One region of the Sphingobacterium paramultivorum genome, then DNA from elsewhere that is predicted to be linked to it. Evidence: riboswitches for the same ligand, from Rfam matches in the RefSeq annotation. Region 1 holds a riboswitch; each other region holds the start of a gene.
The links. A riboswitch is a leader RNA that binds a small molecule or an ion and turns the genes downstream of it on or off. The one in region 1 is predicted to bind S-adenosylmethionine.
Positions count from the first base shown of each region.

Region 2: linked by a shared signal. The riboswitch ahead of HS960_RS26240 (5-oxoprolinase) and the one ahead of HS960_RS22400 (methylenetetrahydrofolate reductase) in region 1 are both predicted to bind S-adenosylmethionine.
Region 3: linked by a shared signal. The riboswitch ahead of HS960_RS04225 (O-acetylhomoserine aminocarboxypropyltransferase/cysteine synthase family protein) and the one ahead of HS960_RS22400 (methylenetetrahydrofolate reductase) in region 1 are both predicted to bind S-adenosylmethionine.
Region 4: linked by a shared signal. The riboswitch ahead of metE (5-methyltetrahydropteroyltriglutamate--homocysteine S-methyltransferase) and the one ahead of HS960_RS22400 (methylenetetrahydrofolate reductase) in region 1 are both predicted to bind S-adenosylmethionine.

Region 1 is NZ_CP058555.1:5,372,180-5,375,336, reverse strand. It holds gene HS960_RS22405 (glycosyltransferase family 117 protein) at 1-614, opposite strand, end outside; gene HS960_RS22400 (methylenetetrahydrofolate reductase) at 862-1,818, opposite strand; SAM riboswitch class I at 1,889-1,991, opposite strand; gene HS960_RS22395 (hypothetical protein) at 2,210-3,061, opposite strand.
Region 2 is NZ_CP058555.1:6,323,089-6,326,245, forward strand. It holds gene HS960_RS26235 (RagB/SusD family nutrient uptake outer membrane protein) at 1-1,241, shown strand, start outside; gene HS960_RS26240 (5-oxoprolinase) at 1,339-1,602, opposite strand; SAM-I-IV-variant riboswitch at 1,669-1,762, opposite strand; gene HS960_RS26245 (DUF3050 domain-containing protein) at 1,973-2,743, shown strand; gene HS960_RS26250 (TolC family protein) at 3,008-3,157, shown strand, end outside.
Region 3 is NZ_CP058555.1:1,037,022-1,040,178, forward strand. It holds gene HS960_RS04225 (O-acetylhomoserine aminocarboxypropyltransferase/cysteine synthase family protein) at 1-1,176, opposite strand, end outside; SAM riboswitch class I at 1,432-1,544, opposite strand; gene HS960_RS04230 (FUSC family protein) at 1,727-3,157, opposite strand, start outside.
Region 4 is NZ_CP058555.1:4,393,823-4,396,979, reverse strand. It holds gene metE (5-methyltetrahydropteroyltriglutamate--homocysteine S-methyltransferase) at 1-1,775, opposite strand, end outside; SAM riboswitch class I at 1,854-1,957, opposite strand; gene HS960_RS18460 (response regulator transcription factor) at 2,142-2,831, opposite strand; gene HS960_RS18455 (sensor histidine kinase) at 2,934-3,157, opposite strand, start outside.

The DNA of each region.
Region 1 (3,157 bases):
TAGACAACCATCGCTATAGCCGGGATTGCCAACAGATTTAATAGGTGCACTCCGATTGAAAGGCCCATAACAAAAGCAATAAAAACCAGCCAACGATCGCTACCTTCTTCATCTGCACGCACTTCCCACTTTAAAATTGCCCAAAAAACAATCGCTGTACACAATGAAGACATCGCATATACCTCAGATTCAACAGCCGAATACCAGAATGAATCACTGAAGCAGAAAGCCATTGCACCAACTAAACCCGCAGCAAAAATTTGGAAATAATTCGATAATTGAACTTTCTCTTGCCTGTTGAGTATCCTTTTGGCAATTGCTGTTATCGTCCAGAATAAAAATGTAACAGTAAGCCCACTGCAGATTGCGGATCCAATATTCATCCAATAGGCAATTTTACCTGCATTACCAAAAGCCAGGTTGGAAAATATATTCTGAATAAGAAGAAATAATGGTGCTCCCGGTTGGTGTGCCACTTCTAGCTTGTAGGCACAGGCAATAAATTCACCACAATCCCACCAGCTTACCGTCTTTTCAACGGTGGCGATATATACACATGTAGCAATTAGTCCGCAAGCAAAGCCGAGTAGAGAATTTAATCTAGTGTACTTCATAAGGTCAATTTGGTCTATTGTTAAAATCCTTTTTAGCACTTTAAGTTAAAAAGTTATCCTGACTCCAATAAGTTAATTAACACTATTTAACACAAGTATCTGACTATAAACAGGCTACTCAACCCTGAATATAGAGACCGACCTAAACCACACTATCGAAATTATGGACTTATTTCGGGCTTTCACAACTAATATTACAATAAAAAAAGGAAGCTTATTGGCTCCCTTTTCGTATTATTTTTATGAGTTAGGCTAGTTTTTCAACAATTTTCTTTGTTGGACCAGGATTACTCATCGTATAGAAATGTAATACCGGAGCGCCAAATTTAATCAGCTCCTGACATTGTTGCACCAACCACTCCTCACCGACTTGTCTGACGTCGGCATTCGTTTTACATGCTGAAACAGCATCGCTCAGTTCCTCCGGAATATCTAAATGAAATATCCTTGGTAAGGTCACCAACTGCTTTTTCGTTGTCAATGGTTTTAATCCTGGAATAATAGGCACATGGATTCCATTGTCTCTACATTTTGTTACAAACTCTTTGTATTTTTCAACATTAAAGAACATCTGAGTCACAATAAACTCTGCTCCCATATCGACTTTTTGTTTCAGATATTTAAAATCAGTATTGAAATTTGGCGATTCAAAATGCTTTTCGGGATATCCCGCTACTCCGATGCAAAAATCAGTCTTTTCCGATGTGATAATGTCTTCATGCAAATACTTTCCTTTATTCATATCAGTTACCTGTTCCAATAGGTCTGTTGCAAAAGCATGTCCACCATCGCTCGGTATGAAATCGGCATCGCCTTTACGTGCATCTCCCCGCAATACCAAGACGTTATCTATCCCCAGGAAGTTCAAATCGATCAGGGCATTTTCAGTTTCCTCTTTTGTAAAACCACCACATATCAAATGGGGCACCGCATCTACTTTATATTTATTCATGATTGCAGCACATATCGCCACTGTCCCAGGACGTTTACGATAGGAAACGCGTTCCAGTAATCCACTCGCATGCTCTTTATAGATATAATCTTCCCGATGGTAGGTTACGTCGATAAAAGGAGGTTTAAACTCCATCAGTTCATCCATGGTTTTAAAAATACTTTGGATGCCCTGCCCTTTTGCCGGTGGCAATAGCTCAAAAGAAAACAATGTTTTTCCTTTGGCATTCTGGATATGATCGATAATCTTCATTAAAAAACTGTTTTTAGTTTGGTTGGCTTACATCGAAACGCACAAGTCGAGGAATCGTTTATCTACATGTAACTTATCTTTCCCACATGGAGTAGGGTAGAATTTAGCACCTTGAACAATACAGGTTGCTAAGGCTTCAACGGGTCTAGTCCCTCGGCCTTTCTCTATAAGCGTTGCTAATATCGTTTTAAAAAATCAAAAGACAAAAATATTTTTTCGAAAAGGCAAAAATAGCGGCAAAAAGACTGCAATAAATGCGGCTTCAGGTTTATTCCCAGTCAACAACAGGAATTTACGCTCCACCAAAAGTAAAAGACTTAAAAAAACAGATAAAATTAACGATCGAGGATCATCGACAGCGAAGATATTGACTATGCCACAACAGGATTGGCTAAAGATTCGCTGCCAGGGAATTCCGTAGATTTTTGAGATAAAATGTGATCAATAAGAGTCCTGTAACATGGTACTCCTCTTTCGATCCAAATTTAAAACCATCAAATAAATATTGATAGGCGACTAATGCATTTTTTTCGTTGTAAAATAATTCCTTCCAAGAATCGGGAACATCTGCCCATGCCTTGAGCACAATGCCATTCTCAGCATAAATAATGGGTGATTCAACACCATCCATTCGATAATCGTGATGTGTACCAGAACTTGATATGTGTTGGAAATAAGCGATAGAATAATCTACAAAATTCAATGCCCTAGCTTTTATCTCCTTTTCACTTTCTGATTTTACAGGGGCATTTCGCCATAGATTCACTTGGCTATCAAATTTGCTGGGGGTCTCCCGGATAGGGGTTTTATCTAACGCAAAGTTGATATAAAGTCTTTCGCTAGTGGGTATACGTGCTGAGCTAAACTGTGAAAAATCACCTCTCAGCTGAACAAAATCGCTTTTTACCTTAATAATATCTAATGCGAGGCTACCTTTTTTCTCATCGGTCAATTCTAATCGATCGCCGTTGAATCTATACTTACCGAAGAGTAAGATATCATCGATCGCCATGACAAACTTGTCTTTATCATGGAGAGAGAGAAAGGACCGATATATCGTAGGATCATTACCATAGGTATCTGCCTCGACATTTTGGGGTGATTCTCTTTTTACTTTATGATACTCTTCATTTGAATAGCCCAATATCATTTGGTAATTGCCTTCAGGAAAGTCCTTTTTCTTCCCAAAGAAAGCACAAGAAGACAACGAGAATACGAATAGCAGCAGTAATAACGGTTTCAAAATCAATCAATAATTATGGCCAGTAATAATATACAGACCAAGATAAGAAATTACTGCAATAGTTCGTATACTGCTATTTATTTGAATAAGCTCGGG
Region 2 (3,157 bases), 950 kb from region 1:
CCACAGGGGGGTATGAAACCGGAATTTATAACGATGCTTATGTGGGAATAGGACGTGCCAATCGCCTGATCGAGAAGCTTCAGGGCTATAACGGCTCCGATATGAACGATGGGGAGAAGAAGAACATGGAAGCCGAAGCCCGCTTTATCCGTGCTTTTGTTTACTTCCAATTGTACAGTATTTATGGTGAGGTGCCGCTTGTGCTTACTTCCCTCAGTCTGGAGAATCAGCGTCAGCCAAAGGAAACTGCAGAGAATATTCTAAAACAGATTCGGGCCGATCTGGATTTTGGGATCGCCAACTTAGCGGCTAAACCTTATTTCAATAATGGGGGGCATGCGACCGCAAGTTCAGCAAAAGCCTTGAAAGCACGGGTTTTACTGTTTGCGGCTTATGGCGACAAAGGGGTGCCCGATTTAGCAATTTTGAAAGAGGTAAAAGACTTATGCACCGATGTCATGAAAGAGTATACTCTGAGTACAGCTTTTGAAAATGTCTTTCGCGATGCAACACAGAAGAACAATACCGAGATTATCTTTTCGGTCAATTTTTTGGCACCGAATAATACAGCCCCCTGGGACATGTATTTAGGCGATTGGATTGCTGCTTCACCTTTACAAAACCTGGTGGATACCTATGAATGCAAAGATGGTCTGCCTTATGGTGAATCACCCTTGACTGACCGAGCTAATCCCTTCAAAGATAGGGATCCGCGCTTGAGCAAAACAATTTTCGTGGATCATCCCGACTTTGGCGGCGGTAAGATCCATACACCGTCCAATCCGCGGCCTACAGGTTATGGGGTGTTGAAATTTTTGGATCCGGCCAACTTACCTTTTGGCTTTTCAACATTGAGCCAACAGGATGCGGTTGTACTGCGGTTTGGGGAGGTGTTATTGATGTATGCCGAAGCACAAAATGAAATTGCCGGACCAGATCCATCGGTTTACGATGCCATGAATACCCTGAGGAGCCGCGTTCAGATGCCCGGGTTTCCTGCCGGTTATACCAAGGAAAAAATGCGCGACCGTATCCGCCACGAAAGAAGGGTTGAACTTGCTTTCGAAGGACTACGGCATTACGACCTGATTCGTTGGCATATCGCAGGCGAAGTACTCAATGCGGTCAAAGACAGTAAAGTGCCCTATCATTTTGAAGACAAATTTTACCGCTGGCCATTACCACAAACAGAAATTGAGAAAAGCGCAGGTGTGTTAATTCAGAATCCAAACTATAAATAATAAGATTATCGCCTTCTTTTAAATCGGCAATTTCCTAAACCAACCACAGCAGCGCGCACGAAGTCCTTTCGATGCGCGCTTTTTTTACCGATAACGATTATTGTAAAGGAATCAGGACATTCTGTTCCAAGCGTACAGGGACATGCTTCACCGAGGTAAAACCGTCTTCCTTGGAAATGATGTTGGAAAGATCCAGTCCTCTTTTGGAGAACGTACTGATCAAAGCTGTTCTAAAGGTTGCCTTGGCTGAACCCCAGCCTTGTCCTAAGATGGTGTCATTGTTGAGCTGTATCAGTTCATCTGTTGAGTAATAACTGAATTTTTCCAGTAAGTGTTGGTAAAGATTTGTTGTAGTAGCCATACAATTTAAAAATTTAAAGGATTAAACCATAAACTGTATCCAGATCTTGTTGGGAAAATAATCGTTCTGCGACGTTTATTTTGGTCGAAACCCGTATTAATTTACCACCGCGGTGCCTGCACTCGGTTGGTATTGCATCATGCAATTCTGAATACTCTACAAATATAGTAGATTATTTTTTATAATAAAAAATATTTTTGTTTTTAAGGGTAAATGAACGTTAGCAACAGGAATAGGGAGGTCAAAAGCGAGGCGCGTTGTTGGCTGTGATTTGGTTATGAAGCGGATAGCTGGGCGAAAAATTTATCATGTTACTGTAATCTCATCGAAAATACTTTTAAAAATAGAGATAAGACAATACTTTTGCGCCATGAATAGAATTGCGGAAATTAACGAATACATTGCTGCCGAACGCGAGGTATTATTGCAACACCCTTTGTATCGTAAGATCAAAACGATCAAGAATCTACGTTCTTTTACAGAAGGGCATGTGTACGCTGTATGGGATTTTATGTCTTTACTAAAAGCTTTACAGATTAAATTGACCTGTACGACTTTACCTTGGTTTGCGAGTGAGAATCCATCAACACGCTATCTAATCAACGAAATTGTATTGGCTGAGGAGTCGGATGAATATATTGATGGCCGCCGTTTGAGCCATTTTGAGATGTATCTGGACGCCATGGATGCCATGGGTGCCGACCTTCATCTGGTCAACAAATTTATTGCTCACGCCAAAAAATCGAGTAACATATTCGATGTCATTGCAACGACCACATTGGACAAGCGGATCAAAGACTTTTTGAATTTTACATTCGAAGTGATTGCTGAGGGCGAGGTGCATAAAATTGCTGCTGCATTTACATTTGGACGCGAAGATCTTATCCCGGGAATGTTTACCTCTATTTTGGAAGAAATTAAAACAAATTTCCCTACAGCCAATCTGGATAGCTTTATCTATTATTTTCAACGTCATATTGACCTTGATGGCGATGAGCACGGGCCTTTGGCGATGCAGATGATCACAGATCTCGGGAAGGACGATGAGGTTAAATGGACAGAAATGAAAGAGATCAGTAAAATTGCGCTACAAAAAAGAATACAGTTGTGGAATGCAATAGAAGATTCCTTATACGGATAATCTATTATTATACCGTCGAGAAAGGCCTTTCAAATCATGATTTGAAAGGCCTTTTTTATGTGCTGTAAAAAAGGATATTGCAAGGGCTTCTTGGCAGATATTGGTCTTTTTGTTTGAATTGATGAAAAAATGTCTTTTTTCCATAACATATTGGCGTTTGTGAAGAAATCCAAGTTCCAATAAGTGTCTAAGTTTGCTACGCAAAAAAATTACATAGCACACGTGAACTTTTTTCCTCCCTATTGGGCAAAAGGAATACTAACCATGGGATTGTTAGTATTCGCTATTTCGGACACCTTCGCCCTCGATTCTTTGCGCATGTCCCTGAAAGACATGATCGACAAAGCGCTACAGAACAGTAAATACATCGAGCAGTCCTATTTGCAGCTCAAAGAAACTGAGGTGGCAGTACAG
Region 3 (3,157 bases), 2.1 Mb from region 1:
AGTCGCTGCTGGATGGATAATCAATGACTTCGTATCACCGACGTTGGCCAAGTGACTGATCAATTCTAAGCTGTCGATAAAGCTATTGGCCTTTTGTGCTGCGTCACCTTTGAGCTGGAAAGAAAGCACTGCACCATAGCCATTTTTAAGGTATTTTTGTGCGTTAGCGAAGCTCGGAGAACTTTTTAAGCCCGGATAGTTTACTTTTTCTACCTGTGGATGCGCCTCAAGCCATTTAGCTACCTCTAAAGTGTTGTCTACATGGCGTTGCACCCGTAAAGACAGGGTTTCAAGCCCTTGTAATAATAAGAATGAATTGAAAGGGGAGAGTGCTGGCCCGAAATCTCGAAGCCCTTCCACACGTGCCCGAATGGCAAATTGAATATTTCCAAACGGTCCGCCTTCACCGAAAACTTCGGAAAAAACTAAGCCATGATAACCTTCAGATGGTTCGGAAAATTGAGGGTATTTTCCGTTGCCCCAATTGTAGTTTCCGCCGTCGACGATGACACCGCCAATGCTTGTACCATGTCCACCGATCCATTTAGTAGCCGATTCAACAACAACATTCGCACCATACTCCAAAGGTTTAAATAAATAACCTCCAGCTCCAAAAGTATTATCGACGATTAATGGTAAGTCATATTTTTTTGCTACGGCAGCAATTTTCTCAAAGTCTGGAATATTGAAACTTGGGTTTCCAATTGTTTCAACATAGATGGCCTTTGTTTTATCATCAATGAGGGCTTCAATTTTATCTGCCTCGGCGTCCGTTGCAAAACGAGCTTCGATGCCCAGGCGTTTAAAAGAAACTTTAAACTGGTTAAATGTACCGCCGTATAAGTTGGATCCGGCAACAAAATTGTCACCACTTTCCAAGATATTATTTAATGCAATAAACTGTGCCGCCTGGCCAGATGCAACAGCAACAGCAGCGACTCCACCTTCCAGTGCCGCAATACGTTGTTCGAAAACATCCGTAGTAGGGTTCATAATCCGTGTATAGATATTGCCGAACTGCTTTAATGCAAATAAGTTTGCGCCGTGTTCGGCATTTTCAAATACAAAAGATGTTGTTTGATATATAGGAACTGCTCTAGATCCCGTAGTAGGATCAGCGACTTGGCCAGCGTGAACCTGAAGAGTTTCGAATTTTAAATTTTTGTTTGAAGACATAATATATCAGATTTTAAGGGTTCAAAAAGAAATTGCTAAGTAAAAAGAGAAGCATACACACCTCGTTGAAGGGTCTGTTAAATCTTTATCCAAGAAAAAGGAAATGATTTTTAACAAGCATGGAAGTGCATATGCATACGCATTCGCATCAATACAGTTGTACGATGACTTACACTTTCGCTTATCGTGTGGTTCACTTGTGTTGAACCTGAATTTTTAATGGACTTCAGTAGTTTAATAATCATTGTCTTATGTCATTTATATGCTCCAAAACGATATTGTTTTGGACAGGAATTGGCACCTTTTCAAACAAATTGAAGGTTGCCAGTGGGTCATTGAGCCAGTCTCTCGCCACTTCTTTATAAATCAAGACCTACTGATTAAGGGAGGTGTTGATTAGAAATCTTCTTTCGAAGACGACACAAATATAAACTCTTTTTTTATTAAAGCAAAAGAAAAGCTATTTTTTAGTTAAAGGAATTTTAAATAACATACCGATCGGGATCGCATATCGTCGGATGAAACCGGATAAATAACTGTCAATCGGGTATTATGATTTCTTTAAGTTGATCCGTTCCGCAATTTGATTTAAATCTGTTAAAAGAGGTTTAAGTGCATCAATTCTACTATGGATATCATACGCTAGGTGGCGATTCGTCTTTTTGCTTAACGATAGTGAAAGACCCACCAAATGGGAGTTGACCTGATAAGAGAGTGCTTGAAAATGGTGGATATGTGACCAATCCATCCATTTATGCTCGGGTTCTTTTTTCATTTGATTGATAGCGTCTGAAAATAGCGCCATGGCAGTCTGCGCTTTTTTGCGAGCCAGTCGTATATCAAAAGAACTTTGTTTCTCTTCCGACAGACGGTTATTGATGGTTTGGAAATAATGCTCGTTGTAAAGGGATACCTCTTTTGCCAGCTGAACCATGCCTGTGCTCTGGCGTACGGGGATCAAGAAATAACCTGCTATAGCCAAGAATGCTCCAATGAGTGTGAAAAGTATTCGGCTGCCTAAAATGAGATTGATATTGCCTTCAAACAAATTGAGCGCAATCACAATTCCCAAGGTAATAAAGATGACACTGACCATATAATTAGATCGGTTGAACAAAAAGAATCCGAAAAGACCTAATGCAGCTATGGTAAGGAGAGCTGGGAGAAAATGAATAGAAATTAAGCAGAATATACCAACTATTATACCCGAGAATGTGCCTACAATACGCTCTATATTACGCTTTTTTGTCATTGAAAATGCTGGTCTGGCAACAATAGCGATCGTCAGTAAGATCCAATAGGTATATTTAAAATCCAAAAATAAAATACCGATCAATGCGCCTGTTCCAAAAAGAAGAGCCATCCGAACTGCAAATCGAAAAAGCGGGTTATTCAGATGGAGTTTACTTTTTAGATCAGCAAGATTGCGCAAAGGTCGATTGATAAATTGCTGGTACTCACTGCTGTCAATCTTATCCTGAATTTCCTGATTTTGATAAAAAGCTACCTGAATTCGGCTGAGTACTTCAATAATTGCTTCGATGTTGCTTATGATCGAACATAATATACTTTTTGCTTGACCGGTCTGCTGTTCTTGAATTTCTTTTAAATCCTGTAAGAGGGCATTAATTTTAAAGTTATTGTGATATAATTGATGCGCATACCGAAACCTCTTGTTAGGTTGTGAAAAGCTATCAATTTCTAAAGCTAATAATTTGATTGTGTGACGAATTAAAGGGAGGCTGCCCGTGTCTGCAAGATTTTTGCGAATCGCATCATAGTCGTGATCAAGTGCAATAATTAACTCATGAAGGTCAATTAACCCATAAACCTGACTGAGCCAATAATTGCTTTTATGCCACTGTTGACTTATGATTTTTTTTTCTCGAAAAAGAAGAGACCTGATTTGTTCCTGTTGTTCGCTGATCAGGCCATGAATTTTGCCTACGCGACTGTACGTTATATTCAAAGGAATATTGGG
Region 4 (3,157 bases), 980 kb from region 1:
TGGTAAGTCGTTGTTGAACGCGGTTGATCATTACGTACGAAAGACCATTGTAAGATAGTAACCGGACCAGTCAACATACCTTTAACCGGACGGTTAGTCAATGATTGCGCGTATGAAGACCAACGGACAGTCATATCTTCAGGACGGTATACATCACCATAGATAATTGGAGGTTTTACACAACGTGAACCGTAAGATTGTACCCAGCCGTTTTGTGTGAAAGCGTAACCAGCCAATTGTTCACCGAAGTATTCAACCATGTCGTTACGTTCGAATTCGCCGTGTACTAATACGTCGATATCTAATTGCTCTTGAAGACGGATTGTGTTCTCAGTTTCTTCTGCGATTGCTTTATCATATTCTGCCTGCGTGATAGCACCTTTTTTCAAGTCTGCTCTCCATTTACGAACATCTTTCGTTTGTGGGAATGAACCAATAGTTGTAGTAGGGAATGCCGGCAAGTTGAATTTCGCTTGTTGCGCTGCTTTACGGTCAGCAAATGCTGAAGTACGTTTTGCATCGTTATCAGTGATATTGCTTGTACGTGTTTTAACCTCTGGTTTGTGGATCAATGGAGAAGTACGACGGCTTTCAGCAGCAGCTTTGTTAGCTTCGAAGCGTTTTGCTGTTTCAGCATCAACTTCACCTTCCGCTAGTACGGCTAAGTCTTTTACCTCAGCTAATTTTTGTTTAGCAAATGCTAACCAGTTTTTTACTTCAGCTGGTAGCGATTGCTCATTGTGCTCATTGTCTAAGTCAAAAGGAACGTGCAACAATGATGAAGAAGGAGCTACCCATACACGGTCTTTTCCTAATGCATCAACAGCCTGTTTGATTTTAACCAATGATTTTTCGTAATCATTTTTCCAGATGTTACGGCCTTCAACAATACCCAAAGATAATGTTAATGAAGCAGGAACTTTAGCTAGTACCGTATCCAATTGGTTTTCACCGCGTACCAGATCTAAATGTAAAGCATGGATAGGTAGGTTAACTGCGATATCTTCGTTGTCTTTTAAAGCTTCGAAGTAAGTAGTCGCGATTAATTTGATATTTTTTGCTGCTGCAGCTAATTTTTCGAAAGTAGGTTGATATAAAGCTTTTACTTTAGCATCTAAATCCAATGCTAAGAAAGGCTCGTCAATCTGAACATATTGGGCACCAGCCTCAGCTAGTTTAGCTAATATTTGCTCATATACTGGAACAAGTTTATCCAATAAATCGATGCGGTCGAAGCCAGCTTCTTTTTCTTTACCGATCAAAAGGTAAGTGATAGGACCTAGTAGAACTGGTTTAGTATCGATGCCCAATGATTTTGCTTCGTTATATTCATTTAAGAATTTTTCGGACGTCAATTTGAATTCTTGATCTTTTGTGAATTCTGGCACCATATAGTGGTAGTTGGTATCCAACCACTTGGTCATTTCCATTGCAGTCACGTCGATTCCTTCTTGTTGGAAACCACGCGCCATGGCAAAATATAGATCTAAGCTGTAATTGTTGTCTACTTTATTCAATAAAGAATGGTAACGAGCAGGAATTGCACCAACAGTAAGGGTTAAATCCAATACTTGATCGTAAAAAGAGAAATCATTGGAAGGGATCAAATCTATTCCAGCATCTTTTTGTGTTTTCCAATTGCCTTCACGAATTTTTTTTGCGGTGTCCAATAATTCCTCAACAGAAGATTTTTTAGCCCAATAGGCCTCATTGGCTTTTTTCAATTCGCGGAACGCGCCCACACGAGGGTAACCTAAATTGTTAGTCAATAACATAATGAATGTTTTTAATATTTCTTTTTCAACTATATTTCTTGCTAGAGAGAGAAGGACACACTAGAATTCGGTGACTTCGGCTTATCATTCCCATATCAAGTAGGGTAGAATTTAGCACCTTGTCAAGGGACAGGTTGCTAAGGCTTCATCGGGTCTATTCCCTCTGCCTTTCTCTATAAGCGACGCTAAGTTAGAACATTTCTTTTTGAAATGCAAATTTTTTATAAAAGTGCATCAATTTTTTATATTCTACTAAGGATAAAATTGTTTTGTTCTTTTCTTTTCATCCGTGATTTAGTGTATGCCATGTTTCAATACGTTGTGGCATAAAAAATGGGGAATGACTGTTTCTCATTCCCCATTCTTTTAGCTCACCAAAAGTTTGTAACCTTTTCCGTGCACATTGACAATTTCAACCTTACTATCTTCTTTTAGATATTTACGAAGTTTACTGAGAAATACATCCATACTTCTACCCGTAAAGTAGTTGTCATCATGCCATATTTTTAATAAAGCTTCTTCCCGGGTCAGCACATCATTTTTCTTTAAACAAAGCAAACGTAGTAGTTCCGCTTCTTTGGTGGATAGTTTTTGCATCTGTCCTTTGTAAGAAATTTGCTGACTTGTATAATCAAAGAAATAATCACCAATTTCAAATTTATCAGCAACCACTTCCTCTTCTTTGTCTCGAACACTGCGCTTCAGCAAAGCATTGATGCGGAGCAATAATTCCTCCACTCGAAAAGGCTTTGTGATATAATCATCTCCCCCTAATTCAAAGGCTTCGGTTTTATCTTCCATCATCCCCTTTGCTGTGGCAAAGATAATAGGAACAGTGTTGTTTGTTTTTCTGATTTCACGTCCAACTGTAAATCCGTCCTTTTTTGGCATCATGACATCGAAAATACAGAGGTCGTAGTTATTTTTTTTGAATTGAGAAATCGCTTCATCTCCATCCGTGCATAATGTGACGTCAAATTTTCCCTTTAATTCGAGATAGTCTTTTAAAAGATCCCCCAAATTAGGATCATCTTCTGCTAATAATATCTTTTGCATAATGATTATATTAATTTTCACCAATGTCCCTTGATGCTGATAAATCAGCTTTCCTCAACCTTTGAAATTTTTTAAAGAGGAAATATACAAAAAAGGAACGTTTTATTTTTTAATAGGCAAAATTACTTCAAAGGTCGTGCCCTTATCTTTTTCACTTTTAACTGTAATTTTTCCGTTCAGCCTTCTCAGGATGTCCTGTACATAACTTAAGCCAAGACCAAATCCTTTGACATTATGAACATTTCCAGTTGGAATACGGTAGAACTGGTCGAAAATCTTTTGCAGGTGATCCCGGCTCATCCCAATACCGTTGTCGGCAATAGTGA